DNA from 2 places in the Microbacterium sp. AC132 genome. Region 2 is predicted to be linked to the other one. Evidence: riboswitches for the same ligand, from Rfam matches in the RefSeq annotation. Region 2 holds a riboswitch; the other holds the start of a gene.
The links. Region 2 has a riboswitch for thiamine pyrophosphate ahead of thiM (hydroxyethylthiazole kinase). Riboswitches for the same ligand answer to the same signal wherever they lie in the genome.
Positions count from the first base shown of each region.

Region 1: linked by a shared signal. The riboswitch ahead of ACZZZQ_RS09140 (ECF transporter S component) and the one ahead of thiM (hydroxyethylthiazole kinase) in region 2 are both predicted to bind thiamine pyrophosphate.

Region 1 is NZ_OZ409862.1:1,919,104-1,922,501, reverse strand. Features, by position in the region: gene ACZZZQ_RS09150 (energy-coupling factor transporter transmembrane component T family protein) at 1-170, opposite strand, end outside; gene ACZZZQ_RS09145 (ABC transporter ATP-binding protein) at 167-1,627, opposite strand; gene ACZZZQ_RS09140 (ECF transporter S component) at 1,624-2,280, opposite strand; TPP riboswitch at 2,274-2,383, opposite strand; gene ACZZZQ_RS09135 (hypothetical protein) at 2,467-2,598, shown strand; gene ACZZZQ_RS09130 (D-alanyl-D-alanine carboxypeptidase family protein) at 2,619-3,398, shown strand, end outside.
Region 2 is NZ_OZ409862.1:2,962,494-2,965,891, reverse strand. Features, by position in the region: gene ACZZZQ_RS14250 (bifunctional hydroxymethylpyrimidine kinase/phosphomethylpyrimidine kinase) at 1-909, opposite strand, end outside; gene thiM (hydroxyethylthiazole kinase) at 906-1,754, opposite strand; TPP riboswitch at 1,745-1,838, opposite strand; gene ACZZZQ_RS14240 (NAD-dependent epimerase/dehydratase family protein) at 1,860-2,822, opposite strand; gene ACZZZQ_RS14235 (DUF402 domain-containing protein) at 2,885-3,398, opposite strand, start outside.

The sequences.
Region 1 (3,398 bases), 1.0 Mb from region 2:
GCGAGCACGAGCAGAGGGATCTCGAGCAGCAGGGCGACGGATGCCGACACCACGTCGATCGTCAGCACGAGGGGGAGGGCGATGAGAAGCGCCGCGATGAGTTTCGCGAGGGCCGAGCGCGGGGCGATCGGACCGGATCGTTCGACGCGGGCGGTCAGCGGATCGATCATCGTCCCACCTCGATGCGCCGAGCGTGCAGAGCCTCGAGCACGGCCTCGTCATGACTGATCGCCACGATCGCCGTGCCCTCGTCGCGCAGACGTGCGATCAGGCCGACGAGTTCGGCCCAGGTCGTCGCATCCTGCCCGAAGGTGGGCTCGTCGAGCACCAGCATCCGGGGCCGCGTGGCGAGGGCGGCGGCGACCGTGAGCCGCCGCTTCTCTCCGCCCGACAGGGTGTAGGGATTGGCTGCGGCGAGCGAGGTGAGCCGCAGTCTTTCGAGCAGGTCGTCGACTCGGGAGGCGATCTCGGCGTCCGGCAGCTTCAGCGCCCGCGGCCCGACCGACAGCTCGTCGCGCACGGTCTTGGCGAGCAGCTGGTGCTCGGGCGTCTGCATGACCGACGCGATGCGCGTGAGCAGGGCGCGCGACGACCAGTGGATGGGATCCGGCTTCTCTCCGGCGGCGAGGGGCGGCAGAGCGGCGACCCGACCTTCTTCGGCCGGGATCAATCCCGCGAGCGTGAGCCCGAGCGTCGATTTGCCTGCGCCGTTCGCGCCGGTGACCCCGAGCACCTCTCCGGCGCGCACATCGACGTCGAACGGACCGGCGACGGCGAGCCCGCGCCTGCGAGACACGGCGAGACCACGGGCCTCCAGCAGCGTCGCTCCCGGCCGCTGCGCCGGTGCGGGCGGGACGGCGGGCGGGTGCCCGGGAACCCAGACACCGGATGCCGCGAGCTCCGCGCCCCGAGCGCCGAGGACCGCGTCCGGGCTGCCGTCGGCGAGCACGACCGTTCCATCCGGCTCGGCGCCGAGCACGATCACCCGGGTCACGAGCGGCAGCCAGATGTCGATGCGATGCTCGATGACCACGAGGGTCGCACTCGTTGCATCGAGGGCGGCGGCCACGGCATCCCGTACGTCCCGCACCCCCTCGGGGTCGAGGTTCGCCGTCGGTTCGTCGAGCAGGATGGCACCCGGTCGCATCGCGAGCACGCCGGCGAGGGCGAGGCGCTGCTTCTGACCGCCCGACAGCGCGGCCGTGGATCGATCGAGGGCGACGTCGAGCTCTACGGCGTCCAGCGCCGCGCGCACCCGCTGCCAGATCTCGTCTCGGGGGACGCCGAGGTTCTCGCAGCCGAAGGCGACGTCGTCGCCGACCCTCGCGAGGATCGTCTGCGTATCGGGATCCTGCAGGACCATCCCGACCCGACCCCGGGCGTCGGTGGGCGGCACGCCGTCGACGAGCAGCGCACCGTGCGTCTCGCCCTCATCCGCACCGCCGAGCACCCCGCCGAACCCCTGGAGCATCGTCGACTTGCCCGAGCCGGAGGCGCCGAGCAGCAGCACCCGCTCCCCCGGCTCGATGCGCAGGTCGACGTCGCGCACCGCCCAGCGCCGTCGCGTCGCGTACCGCCACCCCCAGCCACGGGCTTCGAGGGTGGCGGGCGTCGTGAGCGAGCTCACACCCGTGCGGTGACCTCGCGGCCGGCGGCGAACCGGCTGAGGGCGCCCGTGGCGGCGAGTCCTCGGGCGATCAGCCACGCCCCGAGCCCGGCGATGACCGCGCCCGAGATGGTCGTCGAGACGATGTAGACGCTCGTGAAGAGCGTGTCGGCGCCGGCGTACCAGAGGATGCGGTCGTTGATGCCGCAGGCGAGACCCGCACCGGCACCAGCCAGCATCGCGACAGGCAGCCGCCAGACGCCGTACAGGAAGATCAGGAACACCAGCTCTGCGCCGAGACCCTGTACGAGGCCCGAGACGATCGTGAGCGGGCCCCACGCGTTGCCGACGAGTGCTGAGATGATCGCGGCGACCAGCTCGGTGTACAGAGCGGCACCGGGCTTGCGTATGATCAGACCGCCGAGCACTCCGGCGATCAGCCAGGGGCCGGCGAGCAGGCCCTGCACACCGGGGAGCAGCGGCGTCAGGATGCTGCTCGGCACCTCGTAGCCGACGTTCCAGAGCAGGAAGATCATCGCGCATGCGACGGCGATGACACTCGCCACGACGATGTCGACGACCCGCCAGCGCCAGAGCTGCGGGCGACCGAGGCCCGTCGATGACTGCGTGGCCGATGCCGATCCCGTGGTGGATCCGGACGTGGATGTACTCATCTGTGACTCCTCCCTGCGCTGGCATGACCCAGATCAGGTTCGACGGTCGAAGCGCGATTCGCTCCCTCTCAGCCCGGCTCGCCGGACTCCCGTGGTTGTACCCACGATCTTACCCAGAGGCGACACCCCGCGTCCTCTCCCGCTGCAGCGACACGGATCCCCGCACGAGTTCGGTACCGTGAGGAGGTGACCGCTCCCGATTCCGCCGAGGCCACCGCCTCCGCCGTTCCTGCGGATGACGACGTCTCTGCGATCTTCACTCCTGAGGCGACTCCCCCGCGCAGTGGGCGGAGGAAGACAGCGGCGGCACTCCCCTGACGTGGGTCGACCCGGTCGACGTGGCCCAGCACCCGGCGACCGACGCGCTCGATGACGCGCCGGCCGTGGAGAGCGGCGGTGCGCTGCTGACCGGAGCGCACCTGCGCCCGGCGATCGCCCGGCCCGGCGTGCTGGTGCCGCTCGGCGTCCTCGTCGGCTTGCTCGGCACCTACGCCGGATCGGCCATGCTGTGGCCGTTGCACGAGGTCGCGCCGACGGTTCAGGCCGTCGAGCTCGCCCCCGTCGCGGCGCCCGCTGCCGCGATCACCTTCCCTGCCCAGGGAAGCGCTGCCGTGGGGATCGGCGGCATCGGTACGACGTCGTCGTCGCTCGACGCTGCGGCGATCGCAAGCGTCACCAAGGTCGTCTCGAGCTTGATGGTGCTCGAGCGGATGCCCCTCGCCGTGGGCGAGCAGGGCCCCGAGTTCTCGTTCACGCGGGCCGACAACCTGGCCTACTGGGACTACCGCCGCTCCGACCAGTCCGCGCTCGACGTGCCCGTGGGCGGCACTCTCACCGAGTTCCAGCTCCTCCAGGGAACGCTGCTCGGATCGGCCAACAACTACATCGACCGGCTCTCCGCGGAGATCTGGGGTTCCCCGTCGTCGTTCACCGCCGCAGCAGCTGTGTGGCTGCGCGACCGTGGTCTCGACGACATCACGATCATCACTCCGTCGGGCTTCGACGACCGCAACCGGGCCACACCCGAGTCGCTCGTCGCGTTGGCCGAGATCGCGATGCAGAACCCCGTCTTCGCCGGCATCGTCGGAACTCCGTCGGTCGATCTTCCGGGTGCGGGC
Region 2 (3,398 bases):
GGTGGCGATCACCTCCGCGTTCGCCAGCATCCCGATCTTCACCGCGTCGATGACGATGTCGTCCGAGATGGCATCGAGCTGCTGCCGGAGGAACTCGGCAGGAGGCACGTGCACCGCTCGGACTCCCCTGGTGTTCTGCGCCGTGAGCGCCGTGACAGCCGCCATGCCATAGCCCCCGTTCGCGGCGATCGACTTGAGATCGGCCTGGATCCCCGCCCCGCCCGACGGGTCGCTCCCCGCGATGCTGAGCACGCGAGGTGTGCCCGAAGCCCTCCATCGGCTGAGGAATGCCCGGGCAGTCCTCGTCGGATCGACGGCGGCCCAGATGGCGGAGACGACGGCGAGCCCCGCCGCACCCGCATCCCGAAGGCGCTCGATGTCGTCGATTCCCACGCCGCCGATGGCGACGCATGGCAGTGCGGTCCTCGCGGCGAGCGCACCGAAGCCGTCGATTCCCAGGGCCGGCGGGTGATCCGGCTTGGTGGCGGTGGGACGGATCACGCCGACGCCGAGATAGTCGACCGTTCCCGCCGGCAGCGCGGCCACGGCGTCGAGATGCTCCGACGTGTTCGCCGTCAACCCGATGATCGCCTCGGGTCCCAGCCGCTCGCGTGCCCGCAGCACCGACACGTCGCCCTGGCCGAGGTGCACGCCGTCGACCCGCGCTCCCCTGGCGCGAGCGATCAGCGCCGCCTCGACGCGGTCGTTCACCACGAGCAGTGCACGGCCGTCGATCACCCGAGAGAGCTCGATCAACTGATCGGCGGTCTCGGCATCCGTCGCCTCCTTGTCGCGCAGCTGGACGATGCGCACGCCCCCGTCGACGGCGAGTCGCACCGTCTCCGCGACGCCCCGCGCGCCGCAGAGGGTGGGATCCGTGACGAGGTAGAGGGAGAGGTCCGCGATCACAGCGCGTGCTCCTGCACACGCGCGGCGACGGCGAGGTCCTCCGGCTGCACGGCGGCGAGCGCGTCGAGCAGTGCGACGGCGAAGCTGCCGGGGCCCGGGGCCCGCGCCGCGGCGCGCTCGGCGGCGATCGTGTACACGAGGCTCGCCGCCGAGACGGCGGTGAGCGGATCCGCAGCGGTCGAGCGCGCCGCACCGAGGAACGCCGCCATGACGGCGCCCAGCGCGCATCCGCCGCCGGTGATACGGGTGAGCAGTTCATGACCGTTCGCGATGCGGAGCAATCGTGCTCCGTCCGTCACCAGGTCGACCGGTCCCGACACCGCGACCACCGCGCCGTGCCGCGAAGCGAGTGCGAGTGCCGCTTCGGCCGCGGCATCGGTCGTGTCCGTCGCATCGACGCCGCGCCCTCCAGCGCTGAGCCCCGCGAGGGCGAGGATCTCCGAGGCGTTCCCCCTGATCGCCGTGGGGCGTGCGTCGGCCAGCTCGTGCGCGAGTGCCGTGCGCACCGGCAGCGCGCCGATCGCGACGGGATCCAGCACCCACGGAGTACCTGCGGCGAGGGCTCCTGCGGCGGCTTCACGGCTCGCCGCACGCTGCTCCGGAGTCGGCGTACCGAGGTTGATCAGCACCCCGGAGGCCACCCCGGCGAACATCCCCGCCTCACCGACGATGTCGACCATCGCCGGCGCCGCGCCGAGGGCGAGCAGCACGTTCGCGGTGAAGCCCGTGACGACGCTGTTGGTGATGCAATGGGTCAAGGGTGGGCTGTCGCGCAGCCCTGTCAGGAGCTCAGCCGCCGAGGTGGCCAAGGTCGATTCGGAATCAGGACGCAGACGATCGCTCAACGCGACATCCCTTCGCTAGTACGAACTAGATCAGGTTCGACGGGTCTGTTCTCAGCCGCGGATGCGGCACCCCGTGTCACTGATCGCAGTCTAGCGAGGCCCCGATCAGTCGATCAGCTGCAACAGCGCGAGTTCGTCGGCGCGAGTGAGCCCTGCCCGCCGGTCCCGATCGACGCCGCGCGCCTGCTCGCCATCGACCACGGCGGCGATCGTCTCGTCGAGCGGACGAAGCCGACCTCCTGCCGCGCGGTAGCGGGCGTTCGACCTGGTCATGAATCCGGTCATCTCGCTCGGCAGCCACAGCGGCAGCGACCGCTCCCCCGCCCAATACGCCACACCGTGCTCGACGAGCCAGGCGTCAGATGCCGCGACCGTGTCTCCCCGGTGCCCCGCACGTCTGCGCACGGCGTCGAGGACCTCGACCAGCCGATGCCGATCGCCGATCGTGTTGATCACGCCGGTGGCCCTCGTGATGGCGACGAACTCGGACAGGTCGTCGACGTCGATCACCTGCACGTCGCGCTCCTCGACAGGCGGAAGCAGAACCGGGCCGTCCTCGGCACGCAGAAAAGCGGCAGCCCAATACCCGAAACGATCGCTCGGGTCGTCCGCCCCGACGATCAATCCCGGGCGCACGATCAGGGTGCGGTCGCCGAGTGCACGCACGGCGTCCTCGGCGGCCACCTTCTGCCGGCCGTACTCGTCGTCTCCCCTCTCAGCCGGCGGATGCAGCGTCGCCGACTCGTCTGCACCGACCGTCTCCTCGTCGGAGTATGCCGACATCGACGAGACATACGTCCAGCGGCCCGCTCGCTCACCGAGTGCCGCGACCGCAGCGGAGACGTGGGCCGCGTTCGACGAGACGTCGATCACGTGATCCCACTCCCGACCGGACACCGCATCATAGGCGTCCCTGGTGTCACGATCGGCCAGCACCAGGCTCGCGCCCTCCGGAGACGGTCGTCCTCCGCGCGCCAGGCACATCACCGTCGCCCCGCTCAGGAGCAGCCGTCTGGCGATGAGGCCGGACAGCCAGCCGGTGCCGCCGAGGATCAGAACATCCGTCATGACCCCATGCCACCATCTTCGCCGCGCGAGGGGAAGGGTCTTCCGCTCAGGGCGGATGCCGGTCAGCTCGTGCGAAGATCCGACAGGCCGGACAGTTCCGGGACCGTCCACGAGGGATCCGGGCGCCAGTCGCGCCATTCGGCGTCGAACGGCCAGTCACCGTGATGGAAGGACTCGATCGCCGCGTCCGCGTGTCGTTCGATCTGCGCGGCCTGCTCAGAGGTGAGACGTCCCTGCTCGACGGCCGCGATCACCTCGTCCTCGTCCTTGAGGTGCACCTGACCGTCCGCCTGGATCTCCACGTCGAGGATGTGATCCGATGAATGCGTGTCGCGGTCGGTGCGCAGATGCGCGTTCTCGAGATTCACGTACCACCCGGCGAACTCCCACTCGGGACCGCTCACATCGCTCCAGAACAGCCACACCGACCACGCCGCACCGGCCGGAGCGATGCGGAGGATGCCGTTGCCCCACCACTCCTCCACGATCCGGGTACGCGGATCGAGCCACCGACGCTCGAGCGGAACGGTCCGGATGCGCTCGCCCGCCAGAGTGCCCTGCCCCTCCTGGAGCGTG